Regions from separate parts of the Modestobacter sp. URMC 112 genome, predicted to be linked through region 2. Evidence: riboswitches for the same ligand, from Rfam matches in the RefSeq annotation. Region 2 holds a riboswitch; each other region holds the start of a gene.
The links. A riboswitch is a leader RNA that binds a small molecule or an ion and turns the genes downstream of it on or off. The one in region 2 is predicted to bind cyclic di-AMP.

Region 1 (7,054 bases), 1.5 Mb from region 2:
CGTAGGTCTCCTGGACGGCGTACCAGGCCACGCCGTCGTAGCCCCAGTTGTGCGTGCCGTTGAACCCGTTGACCGGCAGCAGCTCGACGAAGCCGACCCCCAGCTCGACCAGGTGGCCGAGCCGGCCGATGGCCGCGTCGAACGTGCCCTCCGGGGTGAACGTGCCGACGTGCATCTCGTACACGACGCCCCCGGCGAGCGGCCGGCCGGTCCACGCCGCGTCCTGCCACGCGTAGGACGAGGGGTCGTACCGGCGGGACAGCCCGTGCACCCCCTCGGGCTGGCGGCGGGAGCGCGGGTCGGGCCGCGCCGGCTCGGTGTCGTCGAGCAGGAAGCCGTAGTCCGCCTCCGGGCCGGCCTCGACGGTGGCCCGCCACCAGCCGGCGTCGTCCCGCTGCATGTCGTGGACGGCGCCGTCGACGGTCAGCCGCACCCGCTCGGGCAGCGGCGCCCAGACGGAGAACTCGACGGGCGTGGGCGACGGGGCTGCCATGGGGACTCCTGATCGGATCACGACGGTGCGGCTCCGGCGGAGCCGGGCCGATCATGCCCGCCGAGGGCGGGGCCAACCGTGCGGTGCCCCACCATCGCGGTCAGCCCGGGGGACGACGGGACACCCCGCAGATCAGCCCGCAGGTGGACCCGCCGGCGCCGATCCTGCCGATAACGTCCTCGCCTGCCCGCCCCACCAGCGAGATGAGCAGCCGTGCAGACCTTCCGTGGTGTCGTCCTCCCGGTCCTCCGCCTGGTGGTGTGGAGCGTCATCGCCCTCGCGCTCGTGGTCCTGGCCTTCCGCGGCGGCAGCAGCGGGGCCGTGGACCCCGGCGGCGACGTCGCCCAGCCGGCGGCGGTGCAGCTGGAGAGCCCGCACGTGCCGGTCGTCCGCGGCACGGTGCAGAACACCGTGTCGGTGACCGGGACCGTCGTCGCCGACGCCCCGGTGCCGGTCAAGGTGACCGCGGCGGGCACGGTGAAGAAGCTGCTCGTCGCCCCCGGCGCCGCCGTGACCGCCGGCCAGGGCCTGCTGCAGGTGACCGTCACGACCGAGCGGGAGCCGGTCACCAGCACCGACGCCGAGGGCAACCCGGTGGTCACCCCGCGGGAGCCGCTGGTCAAGACGGTGACCGTCAACGCGCCCAGCGCCGGCACGCTGACCACCTTCGACGCCCTGGTGGACCAGGTGGTCGCCGTCGGTGACGCGGTCGGCTCGATCTCCCCGGGCACCTTGTCGGTCACCGCGCCGCTGAGCCAGGCCGACCAGTTCCGGCTGCTGCGGCCGCCGGCCACCGCCGACGTGACCGTCCAGGGCGGCCCGGCGCCGTTCAGCTGCACCGGACTCGTCCTGGGCGCCGCGCCGGCGGCCACGCCCGCCGACCCGGCCGGCGACCCGGCCGCCGGCGGCACCCCCGGCACCGGGACCACGGCCCGCTGCGCCGTGCCCTCGGGCACCCCGGTGTTCGCCGGGATGGCGGCCGGCGTCGCCGTCCAGGCCGGGACGGCCACCGACGTCCTCATCCTGCCGATCACCGCCGTCCAGGGGTCGGTGCAGGCCGGCAACGTGTGGGTCGTCGGCGACGACGGCACCCCCACCGAGACCCCGGTGACCCTGGGGCTCACCGACGGGATCGTCATCGAGGTCACCGGTGGGGTCACCGAGGGGCAGACCGTGCTGGAGTTCGTGCCGGTCACCGACGACACCCCGGTCCCCGGCGGCATGGGGGACATGGGCGGCATGGTCTACGGCGGGTTCGGCGGATGAACCCGGTCGGGAGCCAGCTCCAGCTCACCGGGGTGGGGCGCGAGGTCCGGCTGCCCGACGGCGGCCTGCTGCCGATCCTCACCGACATCGACCTGACCGTCGGGGCCGGGGAGCACGTGTCGATCGTCGGCCGGTCCGGCTCGGGCAAGTCGACGCTGCTCAACGTGCTCGGCCTGCTCGACGACCCGACGTCGGGGGAGTACCTGCTCGACGGGCAGCCCACCGACCGGCTCCGCGGCCGCCGCCGGGCCCGGCTGCGCGGGGAGTGCTTCGGCTTCGTCTTCCAGCAGTTCAACCTGCTGCCCCGGCGCACCGCCGCGGAGAACGTGGCCGCGCCGCTGCTGTACGCGCGCGGCCGCGACTTCCTCACCCGCCGGCGCGCGGCCCTGGAGGTGCTCGACCGGGTCGGGCTGGCCGACCGGGCCGGGCAGGTGCCCGAGCGGCTCTCCGGCGGCGAGCAGCAGCGGGTGGCGATCGCCCGGGCACTGGTCCGCCGTCCACGGGTGGTGCTCGCCGACGAGCCGACCGGCGCGCTGGACGTGGAGACCGGCCGGTCGGTGATGGCGCTGCTCGCCGAGGCCACCGCCGCCCAGGGCGCGGCGCTGATCACCATCACCCACGACCTGGGGGTGGCCGCGCTCGCCGACCGGCGGCTGCGGCTGGAGGCCGGTCGGCTGTCGCCGCTGGAGACCGTCGCGGCGGAGGTCGTCCCGTGACCGGCGTCCTCGGGGTGCTGGCCGAGGCGTGGAGCGAGGTCCGGGTCCACAAGGCGCGGGTCGTGCTGTCCCTGGTGGGGGTGTTCCTCGCCGTCTTCGCCATGACGTCGGTGACCGCGCTGGGCCTGATCGTCGCCCAGGTGCAGCAGGAGCAGGCCGAGCGGGGGGCCGGCCGGGCGGCGACCATCGGGCTCAGCGCCTACGACCCGGCGACCGGCATGCCGCCGGACGCCGGGGCGTGGGACACCGCCGTCGGGGGCCTGCTGGACCGTTACGGCGTCACTGCCTACGCCACGGTCAAGTACGGCGAGGGCCTGTTCCGGCTGCCGGGCGGCACGCAGAGCCTGCAGGTGATCGAGGTGTCGCCGTCCTACGGGCCGCTGCACCGGATCGAGCCGGTGGCCGGCCGCTGGCTGCGCGAGGGCGACCGGACGGCGCTGTCCCCGGCGCTGGTCGTCAACGAGTTCATGGTGGACATGCTGGGCGGCGGTGAGCTCACCGAGCCCCGGACCGTCGTGCTGGGCGGGCCCCGGCCGCTGACCGCCACGGTGGTGGGCGTCATCCGCGACGGCTACCCCCAGCCGACGGTGTACCGGGTGGACCGCTCCGGGATGGACGCCGCCGCGGCGTCGTCGGCCGACCCGTTCGCCGGCCAGCCGCCGTCCCTGGAGCTGTGGGTGCCCGAGGACCAGGCCGACGCGGTCATCGCGGCCGTGCAGAGCGACCTGCCGCTGCTGCTGCCCGGGCTGGAGGTGCAGGCCTTCCGGCAGGACTCGCCCGGCCTGGCCGACGCCCTGGACACCCTGCGGCTGGCCGTCCGTGGAGTCGGGGCGGTGGTGCTGCTGCTGGGCGGGCTCGGGGTGTTCAACGTCGGGATGATGGCGGTCCGCCAGCGGATCCGGGAGATCGGCATCCGGCGCAGCTTCGGCGCCACGTCCGCGCGGGTCTTCAGCGCCATCATGCTGGAGAGCGTGGTCGCCACGGTGCTCGCCGGACTGGCCGCGGTGGCCCTGGCCGTGGTGGTGGTCCGCAACCTGCCGCTCGCGGACTGGCTGAACGGCGGCATCCCGATCGCCGACGAGCCCGGCTTTCCGGTGCAGGCCGCCGTCGAGGGGCTGGTCGCTGCGGCGGGGGTCGGCGCGCTGGCCGGCCTGCTGCCCGCGCTGCTCGCCGTGCGGGTGAAGGTGATCGACGCGATCCGGTTCTAGGTGGAGGACCCCCTCGCCCCCACCGCTCGCACGCTCGCGGTGGGGGACGAGGGGGTCCTTCGACTCACAGCGTCAGCTGCTGGCCCACCTGGATGGCGTGCGGGTTGGGCACCGTGGCGCTGTTGAGCGCGTGCAGCTGCTGCCACGTCGTGCCGTGCGCCGCGGCGATCTTCCCGAGCGTGTCGCCGGCGACCACCGTGTAGGTGCCCCCCGACGCCGCGGGGGCAGCGGCCGGTGCCGGGGCCGGTGCCAGCGCCGGTGCCGCGGCCGGCGTGGTGCCGGGGCGCAGCTGCTTGCCGCAGGTCGGCCAGGCGCCGACGCCCTGCGTCTTCAGGACCCGCTCGGCGACGGTGACCTGCTGTTCCGGGCTGGCGAGGTCCGCCCGGGCGGCGAACTCGCCGCCGCCGTGGCCGGTCCACGTCGAGGAGCTGAACTGCAGCCCGCCGTAGTAGCCGTTGCCGGTGTTGATCTGCCAGTTGCCACCGGACTCGCACTGGGCGACGGCGGTCCAGTCGTACTCGGACGCCGATGCCGGGGCGGCGAGCACGCCGATCCCGACGGCGGCGGTGCCGAGGGCGACCGTGCCGGCGCGCAGCGCCGTGCGGCGGGCATGGCTGAGGGAGAGCTTGGACATGGGTGATCCTCCGATCACCGCCTGCGGGGTTAGCTGTCGGGTTCGGGCGAATCGGTGCCCGGCCGCCGCGTCCTCGGAGAGGGCACGGTGCGGCTTCACCCCGAGACGCGCGTGCGCGCGTCGATAGGTGGGTTCCCCGCCCCCGTCCTGGGTGGTGTCGGAGTCAGGCTGCCGGCGGACGGGGTTGGGCGGTCCGGTGCCTCACGCCCGTCCGGTACGGCCCGGGCGCGAACCCACTGTGAACGAGACTCGCCGGTTCCGCTTCTTCTGCGGCGTCCCCTCCGGGCATCGGCCCAGGACGGCGCGCGACAGGCCGGGCCGGGAACGCCGCAGCGTCCCCGGCCCGTGACCACATGTGACGTGCCGCGGGAGTCCGGACGCCCGTATGGCCCCGTCCAGGGCACTGCCCCGAGCCTGCGAGGGGTGGGGAGGACGGGGTCCTTCAGCGGACGAGCAGCGCCACCGGCAACTGGGTGAGCAGCTCGCCCACCGGTGCGCCGGAGGCGTCGGACACCACCCGGGTGCCGGTGAGCAGGTCGCGCCAGGCACCGGTGGGCAGCTGCAGGGCGGTGTCGCCCCACCCCGTCCCGGCCAGGTGAACCGGCCGCCGGGTCACCACCGTCACCGCGGCGCCGCGGTCGAAGGCGACGACCGACTCGGCCGCGGTGCCGGTGGCCTGCACCGGGGTGTAGCCGCTGAACGCGTCCGGGGTGTCCCGCCGGTGCCGCAGCGCCCGGGAGACGACCAGCAGCTTCGCGGCGCCGGTGTCGTCCACCGGCGGCACCCAGCCCTCGTCGAGCCGGGCCAGCAGCGAGCGGCGCAGGCCGTAGTCGACCGGACGCCGGTTGTCCGGGTCGACCAGCGAGAGGTCCCACAGCTCGGTGCCCTGGTACACGTCCGGGACCCCGGGCATGGTCAGCTGCAGCAGCTTCTGGGACAGCGAGTTCGACCGACCGGCCGGCGCGATCCGCTCGACGAACCGCTCGATCTCGGCGTGCGTCGTCGGGTCGTCGAAGGCGGCGTCGACCAGCGCGTGCAGCTGGTCCTCGAACTCCTGGACGGGGTTGGTCCAGGTGGTCGAGGTGCCCGCCTCGCGGGCGGCCTTCTCGACGTAGCCGTGCGCCCGCTCCCGGGACAGTGGCCAGGCCCCGACCAGGTTCTGCCACACCAGGTGCGCCAGCGACCGGTCGGCCAGTGGGTGCCGGTCCAGCCAGCCGCGCACCAGCTGCGCCCACTCGGTGGGCAGCTCGGCCAGCACGGCCAGCCGGGCCCGGACGTCCTCGCTGCGCTTGGTGTCGTGCGTCGACAGCGTCGTCATCGACTCCGGCAGCCGCTGCGCCCGCAGCTGCTGGGCGGCGTGGAACTCCTCGACCGTCGTCCCGAACCGGGCCGGGTCGCCGCCGACCTCGTTGAGCGCCACGAACCGGGCCCACCGGTAGTAGGCGCTGTCCTCGACGCCCTTGGCCATCACCGGACCCGACGTCTGCTCGAACCGGGTCGCCAGCTCCGTGCCGGCGGCGCCCAGCAGCGGGTGCAGGGCGTCGACCGCGTCGGCGAGGTCCGGCCGCCGCTCCCGGACCGCGCGCACCGTCCCGTCCAGGTGCTCGCGGCCGTCGGGGAGGTAGCTGCGGTACACCGGGAAGCTGGCCAGCAGCTCGGCCAGGCCCTCGGTCAGCTCGGCGGGGGAGACCCCCGGCAGCTCGCCGACGATCCGCGCCAGCCGGGCCACCTCCGAGCCGAGGATGCCGTCGGTCACCTCGCGCTTGCAGTCGTGCACCAGCTGCGCGTAGTCCACCTGCTTGCCCGCCAGCTCGGTGTCCAGCGCGGTCAGCGCCGCTCCGCCGGCCGGGTCGACCAGCACCTCGTCCACCTCGGCGAGCGCGTCGTACCCCGTCGTCCCGGCTGCTGCCCAGCTGGCGGGGAGCTGCTCGCCGGGTTCGAGGATCTTCTCCACGACCGTCCAGCGGCCGCCGGTGGCCCCGGCCAGCCGGTCCAGGTACCCCTTCGGGTCGGCCAGGCCGTCGGGGTGGTCGATCCGCAGCGCGTCGACGGCGCCGGACTCCACCAGCCGCACCACCAGCTCGTGCGTGGCGTCGAAGACCGCCGGGTCCTCGGTGCGCAGCCCGGCGAGGGTGTTGATCGCGAAGAAGCGGCGGTAGTTCAGCTCCGAGTCCGCCCGCCGCCAGTCGACCAGGTCGTAGTGCTGCCGGTCGTGGACGGCGACCGGGTCGTCCCCTGCCTGCGCCGTCCCCGGGGCCACCGGGAACCGGTTGTCGTAGTAGTGCAGCTCCCACTCGCCGTCGACCTGCACCAGCTCCAGCTTGGGCAGGTCGTCGCCCGAGCCGAGCACCGGCACCCGGACCCGGCCGCCGCCGAAGTCCCAGTCGACGTCGAAGGCGTCGGCGTGCGCGCTGTCCCGGCCGTGCTTCAGCAGGTCCCACCACCAGCCCGACTCGTGCGCGTCGGACACGCCCATGTGGTTGGGCACCAGGTCCAGCACCAGGCCGAGCCCGGCGTCGTGCAGTGCGGCGACGAACCGGTCGAGGCCGGCCTGCCCGCCGCGCGACTCGTCGATGTGCGCGTGGTCGGTGGTGTCGTAGCCGTGGGTGCTGCCCGCCGCGGAGCGCAGCAGCGGGGACGAGTAGGCGTGGGTCACCCCGAGGTCGGCCAGGTAGCCCGACACCGCCGCCGCGTCGTCCAGGGTGAAGTCGGCGGTGACCTGCAGCCGGTAGGTGCC
Region 2 (7,054 bases):
CCGGTCGACGAGCACCCCGGCCAGGAAACCGGGCATCGAGCCGCCGTGGCCCACCAGCGTCTGCCCGTCCACGCGGACCACCTGCACGCCGAGGCCGTAAGCCGTCCAGCCGGGAGCCGACGGGTCCACGCCGGCCGGCACCGTCATCTCCTCGAGCGTCGCCGGCGCGAGCACCTCACCGGTGTCGCCGAGCAGGAAGGCGGCGAAGCGGCCCAGGTCGGCCAGGGTCGCCCACAGCTGCCCGGCGGCGGCCATCACCCCGGCGTCGTGCTCCGGCTCGGGCAGGACGACGTCGGCCCACGGGTGGACGGCGCAGCCCTGCGCGGCGGCATCGGCCGGGCGCGGCGTCGTCCGGGTCATCCCCAGCGGCGCCAGGACCTCGTCGGTGACGACGTCCTCCCAGGAGCGGCCGCGCTGCCGGGCGACGAGCTCGCCCAGCAGGCCGAACCCGAGGTTGGAGTAGTGGAAGCGCCGCGCGGCTCCGAGCACGACGTCGTCGGGCCCGAGCCGCAGGTCGGCCAGCGTCCCGCCGGGCACCCGCTCCCACCAGCCGCCGGGGCTCTCCGAGCTGGCACCGGCCAGGTGGGACAGCAGCTGGCCGACCGTCCGGTCGCCCAGCGGGGTGCCGGGCACGTGCCGGTCCAGCGGGTCGTCGAGGTGCACCACGCCCTCGTCGCGCAGCCGCAGCACCGCCACGGCGGTGACCGTCTTGCTGATCGACCCGAGCCGGTACTGGACGTCGGTGTGCGGGTCGGCGACGGCGCCGCGGCCGGCCGACCAGGCGAGCCCGCCGCCGCGGACCACCCCGGCCACCAGGCTGGGGGCACGACCGTCGCGCTGCGCCCGGGCCGTGCGGGCGAGCAGGGTGCGGGCGGTCGTGGGCAGCACCGGGTCGGCCATGGCGGGGAGGCTATCCAGCCCGCGACGTCACGGGCTGCGCGACCGGCAACCGGCCGGTCCGCCGCGCCCAGCGCTCGAACCACACGGTGCTGAACGGCGGCACCGAGGCGGCCAGTGCCAGCAGCGCCGTCCCGGGGGTCCAGCGCAGCACGCGCCAGGCGACCAGGGCCACCAGCACGTAGGCGATGAACACCGCGCCGTGCACCGGGCCGAACACCTGGACGCCGACCTCGGACGTGCGCAGCACCCACTTGACGAACATGCCGGCCAGCAACAGCGCCCAGGAGACGGCCTCGGCGACGGCCACGGCGCGGAAGACCCCGGCCACGGTGCGGGGTGCGAGCAGGGAGGTCATCGGGTCCTCGGGGGGTCGGTGGGACGAGCCGCGACCGATGGTGCCCGCTCGGCCGGTGTGACCGTGCACGCACCCGGGACACGACGGTGCCCCGGCCGCCACGAGGCGACCGGGGCTCCGGTGTCGTGCGGCCCACGACAGGCCCCCTTGCAGGGCCCCGCCGCGAGCGTGCGAGCGGCGGGGGGCGAGGGGGTCCTTCAGCCGGCGATGCGGCGGGCGAACGGCTGGCTGCCCATGCTGTTGATGGACCCGATCTTCACCGGCTGCCCGGACGTAGAGGCGTGCACCATCTGCCCGTTCCCGATGTACATGCCCACGTGGCTGACCGGGCTGTAGAAGAACAGCAGGTCCCCGGGCTGCAGGGCACTGAGCGGCACCGGGCTCCCCATGCCCGCCTGGGCGCGGCTGGAGTGCGGCAGGCTGACGCCGGCCGCGGCGAAGGCGAACTGGGTCAGGCCGGAGCAGTCGAACGCGTTGGGACCGGCGGCCGCCCACACGTAGGGGTCGCCCAGCTGGGCCATGGCGGTGTCCACGGCGGTTCGCGCGGCACCGCTGCCGGCAGCCGCTACGGGCGGGGGCGGAGCGGCCTGCTGCCGGGTGGTCGACCGCGAGGCGGCCGGTGCCGAGCGGTCGTCGGCGGGAGCGGCCGCGTGCTGCCGCTCGGCGAGCTCGGCGGCCCGCTGCTGCTCCTCGGCGGTGAGCCGGGCCAGGTCGGCCTGGTACTCGGCGATCTGGGACTGCAGCGCGGTCTGCTGCGCGGCGACCCGGTCGACCTGGGCCTTCGCCTCGGCCGCGGCCTGGTCGGCGGCTGCCTTGCTCGCCGCGGCCGCCTCGGTGGCCTCCTGGGCCGCGCCGAGGACGCCGTTGTTGTGCTGGGCGATGGTGTCCAGCGTGCCCACGCGGTCGAGCAGCTCATCGGCCGACCCGCTGGTGAGCATCGCCTGGAGGGTGCTGAGCTGGTCGCCGGTGTAGGCGCTGCGCGCGACCTCGCGGACCTTGTCGCGGGCGTCGCCCACGGCGGCGTCCGCGGCCTCGACCTGTTCGGCGGCCTCGGCGGCCTCGGCCTGCTGGGCCTCGAGCTGCACGCGGGCGTCGTTGAAGTCCTCGGTCACGACCTCGAGGTCGTGCGCCCGGGCGGCGACCAGCGCGGCCGCCTCCTGGGAGTTCTCCGGTGTTTCGGGTGCGGCGACCGCGGGGAAGGAGGTGACTGCGACGCCGGCTGCGGCGGCGAGGGTGACGAGCACCCGGCGGCCGGTGAACGCCCGGTGGCGGGCAGCAGAGAGCGAACTCGCCATGTTCGGCGGGTTTTTCCTTTCTTCCACGTGCCGCCTACCGAGTTAGCTGACGGGTTCGGGCGGGAAGACGCCCGGCACCTCGGCTCTGTCGAGCCGACGTGCTTCACCCCAGTACTGCGGTGGGTCCCCGGTCCATCTGGCCAGCAGGGAGCACTGACACGGTGGTTCGGCGGCGCCCGGTCGGTCGTCACCCGGTAGGTGACGGAACGACCCGTCCGGACGCGCCCACGGTAGGTGCGTGACGGACTTGTGACAAACCGGGGCTGCCGACTTGTGCAGAAATCCCGAGGGTGCGCGAAGACACGCTCACGCGGGGTGACAGGCTCGCTGGGTGCGAGGACTGGCGCGGCGCGAGTTCTGCCTCGTGCTGCTCCGCCGGATGGCCGACACGCGACCTGACCTGGTCCTCGAGGCACTGCCCCGGCTCGGCGCCGACCGGGCCGAGGCGCACGCGGCACACACCCGGTGGCAGGCCCTGCAGCACTCCCCCCGGGCGCCCCGCGGTGTGACTCTTCGCACAGCGGTGCTCGGCCCGCCCGAGGAGGTCGAGGACGCACCCTTCGGCGACCTGGACCTCGTCGTCCACCGCTGGCCGCTGCCGCTGTGGCCCCACCTGCGGTGGCAGGTGCTGGCCGCGCCCGACGGGCCGGTGCTGCACGAGGAGCTGGTCCGGGCTCCCGGCTCCCCGGTCCCGGCCGCCCGGCCCGGCGACCTGCGGGTGTGGGAGCACGTCGTGGCCGACGTCGCGGCGCTGCCCGGCGCCGTCGACGTCGACCCCGACGTGGTCACCCGCTGGGAGGTGCACCTGCCCGGTGCCTGCGCCGAGTTCGTCTGGGGACTCCTGCAGCGGGTCACGCCGGACCCGGGACCATGAGCTGGTGCCCCACCTGACCTCCGCGGGCTGGGACGACCCCGTCGTCCGGCAGCTGACCGCCGCCCAGCAGGCCGAGCTGCGGGGACGCTACGGTCCCGACAGCGAGCCCGGCGTTCCCCCGTCGGCGACCGACGTGGCCGTGGTGCTGGTCGCGGTGGACGACGACGGGACGCCGGTGGGCTGCGGCGCACTGCGCGCCCTCGGACCGGACAGCGCGGAGGTCAAGCGGATGTACGTCGTCCCGGCCGCGCGGCGCCGCGGCCTGGCCAGGCTGCTGCTCGAGGGCCTGGAGTCGGTCGCGGTGGAGCGCGGGTGGACCACGCTGTTCCTCGAGCTGGGCCCGGGCCAGCCCGAGGCGGTCGGCCTCTACACCGGCGCCGGGTACACCCGCACCGGCGCGTTCGGGCACTACGTGCGCCCGGACCAGGACTGGTCGCTGTACTTCCGGCGCCGGCTGGCCGTCCGGGAGGGCCGGTGACCGGCTACGACGCCGTCGTCGTCGGGGGCGGGCACAACGGCCTGGTGGCCGCCGCCTACCTCGCCCGCGCCGGCTGGTCGGTGCTGGTGCTGGAGCGGCTGGGCGTGCTCGGCGGCGCCGCGGTCAGCAGCCGGGTGTTCCCCGGCGTCGACGTCCGGCTGTCGGCGTACTCCTACCTGGTCAGCCTGCTGCCCGACCGGATCGTGGCGGACCTGGCGCTGCCCGTCCGGCTGGTCGACCGCGCGGTGGCCTCCTACACCCCGCTCCGGCGCGGCGGACGGGCCCGGGGCCTGCTGGTCGAGCGGGACGAGGGTCCGGCGACGGCGGCCTCGTTCCGGGAGCTGACCGGGTCGGACGCGGAGTTCGCCGGCTGGCAGCGGTTCTACGGCCGGCTGACCACCCTGGCCGAGGACCTCGCGCCCACCCTGACCGAGCCGCTGCTCGCCGAGGCCGAGCTGGTGCGGCGGCTGCGCGACCCGCAGCTGTGGCACGACCTGCGGGAGCGGCCGCTGGCCGACGTGGTCGGTGCGCACCTGGGCGACGACGACGTCCGCGGGATCGCGCTGACCGACGGGCTGATCGGCACCGCCGCGGACCTGCACGCCGCCGACGGCCTGGCCGGCCGCTGCTTCCTCTACCACCTGGTCGGCAACGGCACCGGCCGCTGGCGGGTGCCCGTCGGCGGCATGGGCGCGGTCAGCGGGGCGATCGCCGCCTCGGCCCGGGCCGCCGGCGCGGAGCTGTGCACCGGGGCCACCGTCACCGCCCTGGAGACCCGGGCCGACGGCGTCACCGTGCACTGGACCGACGACGAGGGCACCGAGCACGCCGTGGACGCCGGCCACGTGGTCTCCGGCGCCGCGCCCGCGGTGCTGGACGAGCTGCTCGGGCTGCCGGCCCGGCCGCGCCCGTCGGGCTCCCAGCTGAAGGTCAACATGGTGCTGCGGCGGCTGCCGGCCCTGCGGTCGGGCGCCGACCCCGCGACCGCCTTCGCCGGGACGACGCACGTCGACGAGTCCGCCGGGCAGCTGGACGCCGCGGCCGAGCAGTCCCGGGCCGGCCGGCTGCCCGACGTCATCCCGTTTGAGGTGTACTGCCACTCGCTCACCGACCCCTCGATCGTCGGCGACACCGGATTGCACACGCTCACGCTGTTCGGGCTGTACACGCCCGCGGAGCTGTTCGGCGCCGACCCCGTCGGCACCCGCGACGAGGCCGTCCGCCGGGTGGTGGCCCAGCTGGACGCGCACCTGGCCGAGCCGCTGGCCGACTGCCTGGCCCGGGACGCCGACGGGCGGCCGTGTCTGCAGGCGTCCTCCCCGCTGGACGTCGAGGCGAGCCTGGCCATGCCGGGCGGGCACATCTTCCACGGCGACCTGTCCTGGCCGGTGGCCGAGGACCCGGAGCAGGCCGGCGGGTGGGGTGTGGCCACGCCGCACCCACGGGTGGTCGCGGCGTCCTCCGGCGGGACGGTGCGCGGCGGCGCGGTCAGCGGACTGGGCGGCTTCGCCGCCGCCCGGCACCTGCTCGACGGCCGCTGACCCCCGGTCGCCGGCTCCGGTGGGCGCGAGCGGCCCGGACCTGGTGCCATGGGCCGGTGCGGGGAGCCTGGGTGCGGACGGAGGCCGGCGGACTGTGGCGCGCCATCCGGGCCCAGCTGCGCGGCCGGGACACCGCGCTGATCTCGGCCGGGCTGACCTTCTACGCCGGGATCGCCGTCGTCCCGCTGCTGGTGCTGTCCCTCGGCCTGACCGCCTGGCTGACCAGCGCCGGGACGGTCCGCTCGCTGGCCGGGCGGCTGGCCGAGGTGCTGCCGGCCGAGCTGGGCGCCCCGGACGCGCTGGCCCGGCTGGTGGACGCCGGGGTGACGCTGAGCCCGCTGAACGCGGTGCTCAGCCTGCTGCCGATCTCGCTCTACGGGGAGGGGCTGCGCCGGGCGCTGCTCCGGTTCAGTCCGGCGCACGACCGGTTCACCGCGTGGCGCGGCCGGCTGCTGGCCCTGCCGCTCGTCGTGGTGGCGCCGCTGCTGCTCTACCCGCTGTTGCTGGCCGGACGGGAGCTCGCCGACCTGGCACAGCGGCCCGGCGCCTGGGCGGCGGTCGGCGGCTTCGCGGTGGGCTACTACTCGGTGCTGGCCGCCCTCACCGTGCCGCTGGTGTGGGGGTTCCGGGTGGTCGCCGCCGGGCGGCTGCGCTGGTCGGCGGTCGTCGTCGGCGCGCTGCTGACCGCGGCCAGCCTGTCGGGCTTCCTGCAGGGGTTCGTGCTGTTCCTGGCCCTGCCGCTGGACCTGGGCGCCCCCTTCGGCGGCCTGGTCGTCGTCGGCGGCGCGGTGGCGCTGGGCTTCTGGCTGTTCCTGCTGCACCTGGTGGTGATCGCCGGCTGGCTGTTCACCCTCGCCCTGGACGCCCGGCTCCGCCGCGACGACCCGGCCGACGACGCCGGCGCCGGCGAGCGGCAACCGGCCGCCGGGGCGCGCCGCTGAGCCGGTCACCCTGCCGGCGTCGTCCCCACGGTCGGCAGCAGGGCGGCGAGGACCAGGTTGACCGCGACCAGTGCAGCGAGGCCCCCGCCCCAGCGCGGGGACAGCCCGACGGCCAGCACCAGCGCGGCACCGCCGAGGACGGCGACCTGCACGGCGAGCCGCCCGGCCGTGGAGGGGACCGTCGCGTGCGGAGCCGCGAACACCGCCCAGAGGACGGCGGCCGCCACCGGCAGGCCGACCGCCAGCACGACGCGCAGGACGCCGTCCCCGCCCAGCCGCCACCCGCCCCAGGCGAGCACGCCCAGCGCGACCAGCTCCAGCAGGAACGCCAGCCCCGCGTTCACCCACGCCACCCCGATGGCCATCGCCGCCTCCTGATGAGATCACCGCTCTCGGATGTGAGCACCGTACGCGCGGGCCCGGCACCTGTCGAGAGCAGTGCTCTCACCGATCGACGAGCGGCTCCGGCAGCTCGCCGCGGTGCAGCACCACCAGGTGGCTGACCGCCCGGGTCAGCGCCACGTAGAGCCGGTGCAGGCCCCGCGGCTCGGCGGCCACGATGGCCGCCGGCTCGACCACCACCACGGAGTCGAACTCCAGCCCCTTGACCAGCCCGGCCGGGACCACGGCCAGCCGGGCAGGGGCGGACCCGTCGTCGGTCAGCGCCGGC
Region 3 (7,054 bases), 1.2 Mb from region 2:
GACGTGGACGCCGTCCCGCGGACCGGCGGCGGGCCGGACGCGCACCGCGAGGACGTCGCGGCGACGCTGCGGGCCCGCGGACTGGTGGTGCGCACCGACGTCGGGCTGTCGGCGTTCCGGGTGGACCTGTCGGTCGCCCGGCCGGGCGCACCGGGGCAGCCGGTGCTGGCGGTGCTGCTCGACGGGCCCGGATGGGCGGCCCGGGAGACGGTCACGGACCGGGACGGGATGCCGGTGGACGTGCTGGGCCGGGTGCGGGGCTGGCCGGCGGTCGAGCGGGTGTCGCTCGGCTCGTGGCTGGCCGACCCGGGAGCCGTGGCCGACCGGCTGGGAGCTGCCGTGGCGGCGGCGGTCGGCCCCGCGCCGGCCGCACCGCCGGCCCCGCTGCCGGCGGCGGCCGCCGTCCCGCTGCTGGTCGAGCCGCCGCCGGTCACCGTGCCGCCGGCCGCTCCGGCGTCGACGGCAGGGGCGACGGCCGCCGCGGCGCAGTCGCGGAGCGCGGCGCCGGTGCGGGTGACGGCGCGTCCGGCCGTGCCGCCGGCGACGCTGGCCGGCGAGCGGCCGTTCCTGCCGTGGACGCCGAAGCCGGCCGGGGAACCGAAGGTGTTCCGGCGGCTGACCGACCCGGAGGTCGCCCGGCAGGTGCGGCGGGTGCTGGCCGCGGGGATCGCGGCGGAGGGGCCGGTGCACCGCGAGCGGCTGGCCCGGCTGACCGCGGGGGCGTTCGGGGTGGCCCGGGTGAACGAGGCGCGCCGCGAGTCGATCCTGGCGCTGCTGCCGGACCCGTCGGCGGAGTTCCGCTGGCCCCCGGGCCTGGACCCGGCGCAGTGGACGGGGTTCCGGCGCCAGGCGTCCAGCGCCGAGCGGCCGCTGGAGCACGTGCACCCGGACGAGATCGGCAACGCGATGGTGGCGCTGTGCCGCGCCGGGGACGGGATGACCCGGGACGAGCTGTTCGCCCGGACGCTGGCGGTCTTCGGTCACCGGCGGCGGCACCCTGTGCTGCTGCCGTACCTGGAGGTCGCGCTGGCCCACGCGGTGCGGGCCAGCCGGGTGACCCGGCAGCCGGCCGGCAACCTGATCAGCGCCGCGTGACGGTTGTTCAAGTTGACGCTTGAGGAAGCAGGTGCTTGAGTAACCCCGTGGCGGTCACCTTCGACGACGAGCGGCTCGACGCGATGTTCGCCGCGCTCGCCGACCGCACCCGGCGGGACATCGTGGCCCGGCTGAGCGAGGGCGAGGCGACGGTCACCGAGCTCGCCGCCCCGTACGCGATGAGCCTGCAGGCCGTCTCCCAGCACATCGGGGTGCTCGAGCGGTGCGGCCTGGTGAGCCGGGGCCGGCACCGGCAGACCCGCCCGTGCCGGCTGGAACCGCAGGCGCTGGAGGCCGCGGTGTCCTTCATCGAGGACAGCCGGCGGACGTGGGCGGAGCGGATGGACCGGCTCGAGGCGCACCTGGCCCGGGTTCAGGACGGCGGCCCGCGGTGAGCGCCGACGAGCTGGTCTCCCGGCGGGTGGTCCGCGCGCCGCGCGAGCTGGTGTGGCGGTGCCTGACCGAGCCGGCGGAGCTGACGCAGTTCTGGGGTCCGCGCGGCACGACCACCCCGCTGGACGGCATCGTCGTCGAGCTGCGCGTCGGGGGCCGGTTCGAGACCCTGATGGTCGGCGACTCCGGCAGCCACCGGATGGTGGCTGCGTTCACCGAGGTCGTCGCGCCCGAGCGGCTGGCCTGGGTCGAGCCGGCCACCGGGGTGCACACGACCAGCACGCTCACCGAGCTCGGCGACGGCAGCACCGAGATCGTCATCCGCCAGCGGCACGTGCCCGAGGCGATGCGCTCGCCCGAGGCCCGTGCCGGCTTCCTCAGCTCGCTCGACGCGCTCGAGGAGCACCTCGCCCGCCTGACCCGAGAGGAACGACCGTGAGGGATCTGCAGACCTGGGTGGCACCGACCTGCGACGGCCTCGCCGACGCGCTCGCCTCCGCGCCAGCGGGGGCCTGGGACGCCCCGTCGTTGTGCGAGGGGTGGCAGGTCCGGCACGTGGTCGCGCACGTGACGATGCCGGCACGGCTGACACCCGAGCAGTTCGGCGCGGAGATGGCGGCGGCCGGCGGGGACTTCACCGTGCTGTCGAACACCGTGGCGGCGCGCGACGGCTCCCTGCCGGAGGCCGACCTGCTGGCGGCGTTGCGCTCCCCGGTGCTGCACGCGTGGCAGCCGCCGGGCGGGGGCGCGGCCGGTGCGCTGAGCCACGCCGTCATCCACTCCCTGGACGTCACGGTCGCGCTCGACCGGCCGGCGGTCGCGCCGACGGAGGCCGTGGTGGCGGTGCTCGACCAGCTCACCGCCGCCGGCGGCGCGTTCTTCGGCATCGACCTGGCCGGCGTCCGCCTGGAGGCCGAGGACGCCGACTGGAGCTGGGGCAGCGGCGACGCCGTGCGCGCCGACAGCGGCCGGCTGCTGGCACTGCTGAGCGGCCGCACCCTGCCCGACGGCCAGAGCCTGCCACGCAGCTGATCCGGCGACGACACCTGCCCTAATCTGCGACGGTGGAGCCTCAGGACCGGGTGGACGACGCCGACCGGCAGCGGCTGGTGCGCCTCGCCCTGGCGGACTGGTCGGCGGCGGCCGACGCCCGGGTGGACTCGGTGGTCGTGTCGACCCGTCGGGCGGCGGTGAACCTGTTCGTCAACGGCGACTACGCGTACTCCGTCTACTTCCGGCGGGGCGAGGACGGCCAGTGGGACGAGGCCGGGTCCTCCAACGGCCACAGAACCCGCTTTGATCTGGACGCCGTGGACGAGGAGACCTGAGCAGGCTTCCGACACCGGGTGAGATCCGCGCTCTCGTGGCTTCCAGCCACCCAATTGGGACGAGAACGCAGATCCGGCGAGGAGTCGCTGAGACTCGCCCGTCAGTGACCGTCGTTACGCCGCTGGACGTGCTGGATCACTGACCGACGGTTCGGACTCGCGCAGGACAGGACAGATGTAGCGCGCAACCTCCTCGCGCACCGCCGGTCCCTGGCGTCTCCGGACCGTCGGGAGTAGCCGCAGGTACCGCTCGGCGAGTCGTCCTCCCGAGCACCTCGGGGAGTTACCGTGAGCAACCGAGCGAGCACGCATGGTGCGCTCGGCGAACTCCCAGACGGCACTTACCGTCGTCGCGTCCGCCGGGTCCCGTCGTCGCCGTTCCAGGTGACACCCGCCGGACACCGCCGAACCGGGCTCCAGCCGTACTCAGCGAGCCGACGCCCGGACCGGGGACCCACCGCAGTACTGGGGTGAAGCGCTGCCGGCACGAGTGCCGAGCGCCGGGCGAGTTCCCCGCCCGAACCCGTCAGCTAACTCGGTAGGCGGTTGCGGAGAACAAGGAGATCCCGTCGTCCATGACGACCATGCGCACGTCCCCTGCTCGTCGTCCCTCCCGCCCCGGCCGTCGAGCAGCGATCGCTCTCGTCGCCAGTGCCGGGGTGCTGCTCACCCCGCTCACCGCCCAGGCGTCCGCCCCTGCCCCGACCGGCGACGCCGTCGCGTCGGCGTCGGTGGCCGCCCCGAACTCCGCGGCGCAGGCCGTGGTCGACACCGCCCTGGCCCAGCAGGGCAAGTCCTACGTCTGGGCCGGCGCCGGCCCGCACACGTACGACTGCTCCGGGCTCACGCAGTTCGCCCTCGCCGCGGCGGGGGTCTCCCTCCCGCACTCGTCGCGGGTCCAGTCCACGATGGGCTCCCCCGTCGCCCGGGGGGACCTGCAGCCCGGTGACCTGGTGTTCTTCTACAGCCCGGTCAGCCACGTCGGCATCTACGTCGGCGGCGGGCAGATGGTGCACGCGCCGACCGCCGGGGACGTCGTCAAGGTCTCCAGCGTGGACGCGATGTACGGCTTCAACATCGCCCGCCGCCTGGTCTGAGGCGTCAGCCGTCCGGCTCCGGCGGCCCATCGCGGCCGTCGGAGCCGGACAGGTGCGCGAGCAGCCGGTCGAGGAAGGGCACCTGGCCCTTGACCAGCTTGGTCCGTGCCTCCGCCACCGGGAACCACGCCGACCGGTCGATCTCCGGGAACTCCTGGACGCGGCCGGAGCGGGGTGGCCACTCGAGCGGGAACGTGTTGCTGACCGTGGTCGCGGCGTCGAGGTCGCCCTCGGCCGCGAAGACGGTGAGCAGCTTGCCACTGGAGGTCCGCAGCCGGCCCAGCGGCAGCAGCTCGGACGCCGGCACGGGCGAGCCCAGCTCCTCCTGGAACTCCCGGCGGGCGACGTCGGCGGGCTCCTCGTCCGGGCCGTGCTCGCCCTTGGGGATCGACCAGGCGCCGTCGTCCTTGCGGGCCCAGAACGGCCCGCCCATGTGGCCGAGCAGCACCTCGCAGCCGGCCGCGGGACTCAGCCGGTAGAGCAGGATCCCGGCGCTGGGAGGAGGCACCGCGCCATCCTCACAGGGCCCTCACACCTCCGGGACGCACGCCCCCGCACCGAGCCGCGCCAGCCCGGTCAGGTCACCGGGCGCGAGGTCGAGCACCCCGGTCTCCGGGTACATCAGCTGGCCCGGGTCGCTCACGTGGTCCAGCCCGACCAGGTGGCCGAGCTCGTGCAGCACGATCGCCCGGGCCCGCGGGACGCCGTCCGGCTCGGCGAGTACCCGGGCGAACGCGGCGGCGTCCAGGTCCACCAGGCCGCTGACGAACACCTTCGGGCTCCCGGGCACGGACACCGGGACGCTGCCGGCCTCCCCGGCGACGTCGCCGGCGAACTCGGGGTTCTCCGCCTCGGTCTGCCACGAGACCAGCACGGGCGCCCACCGGTCGCCGTACCGGTCGGGCTGGAAGAGCTCCCGCACGGCGCCGGAGGCCTCGTCGGTCGGGCCGTCGAAGACGAACGTCAGGCCGGTGACCGCCGCCACGCGGGCCACCGCGTCGTGCAGCACCTGCTGCCCGCCCACCGGCGCGTTGTCCGGACGGACGACGTAGTGCACCGGGCGGCAGGGGTCGTAGCCGACCGGGGTGACGCCGTCGTCCTGGAGCGCGACGAACCCGTGGACGCCGCCCTGCGGCGGTGCCGGCAGCGGCGTGCCCAGCGGACGGTCCGCGGACCCGACGCCCGGCGTCGGCCGGGTCGGCACCCCCGCCGCCTCGGCGGCTCCGCCGACGGACGGCGGACCGGCGAGGTGCGCGGCACCCAGGGACAGCCCGACCACCAGCAGCACCGACAGCAACCCGCGGACGCCGGGGGCCGGCGGCCGGGGACCGTCCGGCCGGTCCACCGTCAGCCCAGGGCGCAGGTGACGTCGGCCGACGCGCCGGCCAGGTCGAGGACCACCTTGCGGTTCGACGCGGCCGCGGCCGGGACCAGCGCGCCGGCGGCGTCGGAGTCGGGGACGTAGCCGGGGAACTCGCTGCCCAGGCCGACGACGGTGAGCGAGCCGGCCGGGACGCCGAGGTCGACGAGCAGGTCGGCCACCGCCTGGGCGCGCTGCAGGCTCAGCGCCCGCTGCCCGGCCGGGTCGCCGACCCGGGCCGTCGTCCCGGTGACCGTGGCGGTGAGCTCCCCGTCGGCCATCTGCGCCGCGATCGGCTCCAGCGTGGCCGAGGCCGCCGCACGGTCGGCGAAGGCGGCGCTGTCCGGGGCGAAGGCGACGTCCCCGCCGGTCAGCACCACCGTGCCGGCGGTGCACTGCACGCTGCTGCCCGGCGGGACGACGCTGACCGGGGGCAGCCCGGCCGCGGCGGCCCCGCCGAGCGGTGCCTCCTCGACCCGGGCGCCGTCCGCCCCGGCGGCCTGGACGACCGCGGTCCAGATCGCCACCAGGTTGGCGCGCTGCGCCCGGCCGAGGGCCGGCTGCGGGTCGGCGGTGTCGCCGAGGCCCTGGAAGACCACGTCCACGCCCGTCAGGTCGGGCAGCTGCCCGGCGTCCTGCAGGCTGGCGGCCAGCTCGGCCGGGTCGGCGTCCAGCAGGCCGGGCCCGGTGAAGTCCAGCGGCGCGACGGTGGACAGCCCGGAGTCGACGACGACGAGGGTGTGCCCGCCGGCGGCCGAGGAGACCGACCGGGCGCCGAGCTCCAGCGCGGTCAGCAGGTCGACCTCCGGGGTCCGCGCCGCGGCCGTCGTCAGGTGCTGGTTGATCCGCGCCCGGTGCGCCGCGCGGTCGGCGTCGGCGGCCTGCGCGTTCTCGTCGCTGACCTGCAGCGGCCACGCGTCGAGCTCGAACGGCGCGCCGTCGGCGACCACCAGCGACAGGTCCGACTGCGCGCCGAGAGCCCCCTCGAGCGCGGCCGCGGCGGCCCCGTCCACGCTCACCACCGGCATGTTGCTGCGCGCGCCGACGACCAGCGCGAGCCCGCCGGTGGGCGCGGCGGGCTCCGCGCAGCCGGTCAGGCCGACGGCGACGGCGAGCGCGCCGCTCGCCACGGCGAGACGGCACAGGGGGGAGCGGGAACGCACAGGGGTCCTCTCGATGGGTGCTGCGGTCAGCCGGCCGTCGTCGGCCGGGCGGAGCCGTTGACCCGCACCGGGACCGAGCCCCAGGGCGGGGCCGGGCTGGCCGCGCCGGCCGGCGGGCCGGCGGTGGTGACGGCGTTGGTGGCGGCCGGCTGTCCCAGCAGGCCGGCCAGGTGGATCCGGGCGAGCTGCTTGAGTTCGGCGATCTCGGCGTCGATGCTCCGCGCGGCCTCCGCGGTGCGCTGCGCCGTCCGCTCCTGCTCGGCCCGGGCGGTCGTCACCGCCGCCTCCGCCGAGACCACCCGGCGCTCGGTGGCGCCGGCCTCGGCGCGGCAGCGGACCAGGTCGGCGCGCAGCTTCTGGTAGCTGGTCATCCGCGGCCGGTGGCCGGAGAAGCCGATCCAGAACGCCAGGACGCCGGAGGCCAGGTAGAGACCGCCGAGCAGCAGCGCGGACAGCATCGGGTCCGGGCCCGTCGGCGCCACGGCGGCCGCGTCGGCGCCGAACCCCGCCCCGGCACCCGCTGGCGCCGTCGGCACGAACTGGGTGCGCACGTAGAAGGCGATCCCGCCCAGCGCGGCCCAGGCGGCCACCATCAGCGCGATCCAGGCCCGGCCCAGC

Region 1: it holds a riboswitch for cyclic di-AMP, as region 2 does, so the genes downstream of both, ACWIX6_RS09270 (LysM peptidoglycan-binding domain-containing protein) here and ACWIX6_RS02270 (NlpC/P60 family protein) in region 2, are expected to answer to the same signal.
Region 3: it holds a riboswitch for cyclic di-AMP, as region 2 does, so the genes downstream of both, ACWIX6_RS07745 (C40 family peptidase) here and ACWIX6_RS02270 (NlpC/P60 family protein) in region 2, are expected to answer to the same signal.

The regions. Positions count from the first base shown of each region.
Region 1 is NZ_CP199957.1:1,971,420-1,978,473, forward strand. Features, by position in the region: gene treZ (malto-oligosyltrehalose trehalohydrolase) at 1-493, opposite strand, end outside; gene ACWIX6_RS09255 (hypothetical protein) at 707-1,759, shown strand; gene ACWIX6_RS09260 (ABC transporter ATP-binding protein) at 1,756-2,475, shown strand; gene ACWIX6_RS09265 (ABC transporter permease) at 2,472-3,683, shown strand; gene ACWIX6_RS09270 (LysM peptidoglycan-binding domain-containing protein) at 3,748-4,317, opposite strand; cyclic di-AMP (ydaO/yuaA leader) riboswitch at 4,321-4,484, opposite strand; gene treY (malto-oligosyltrehalose synthase) at 4,760-7,054, opposite strand, start outside.
Region 2 is NZ_CP199957.1:482,818-489,871, reverse strand. Features, by position in the region: gene ACWIX6_RS02280 (serine hydrolase domain-containing protein) at 1-900, opposite strand, end outside; gene ACWIX6_RS02275 (DUF3817 domain-containing protein) at 911-1,255, opposite strand; gene ACWIX6_RS02270 (NlpC/P60 family protein) at 1,453-2,550, opposite strand; cyclic di-AMP (ydaO/yuaA leader) riboswitch at 2,567-2,732, opposite strand; gene ACWIX6_RS02265 (hypothetical protein) at 2,882-3,424, shown strand; gene ACWIX6_RS02260 (GNAT family N-acetyltransferase) at 3,429-3,902, shown strand; gene ACWIX6_RS02255 (phytoene desaturase family protein) at 3,899-5,443, shown strand; gene ACWIX6_RS02250 (YhjD/YihY/BrkB family envelope integrity protein) at 5,515-6,384, shown strand; gene ACWIX6_RS02245 (YrdB family protein) at 6,390-6,749, opposite strand; gene ACWIX6_RS02240 (HelD family protein) at 6,829-7,054, opposite strand, start outside.
Region 3 is NZ_CP199957.1:1,634,392-1,641,445, reverse strand. Features, by position in the region: gene ACWIX6_RS07770 (DUF4011 domain-containing protein) at 1-1,095, shown strand, start outside; gene ACWIX6_RS07765 (ArsR/SmtB family transcription factor) at 1,131-1,490, shown strand; gene ACWIX6_RS07760 (SRPBCC family protein) at 1,487-1,927, shown strand; gene ACWIX6_RS07755 (maleylpyruvate isomerase family mycothiol-dependent enzyme) at 1,924-2,520, shown strand; gene ACWIX6_RS07750 (hypothetical protein) at 2,553-2,816, shown strand; cyclic di-AMP (ydaO/yuaA leader) riboswitch at 3,239-3,375, shown strand; gene ACWIX6_RS07745 (C40 family peptidase) at 3,392-3,913, shown strand; gene ACWIX6_RS07740 (NUDIX domain-containing protein) at 3,918-4,421, opposite strand; gene ACWIX6_RS07735 (matrixin family metalloprotease) at 4,443-5,258, opposite strand; gene ACWIX6_RS07730 (OmpA family protein) at 5,261-6,403, opposite strand; gene ACWIX6_RS07725 (hypothetical protein) at 6,463-7,054, opposite strand, start outside.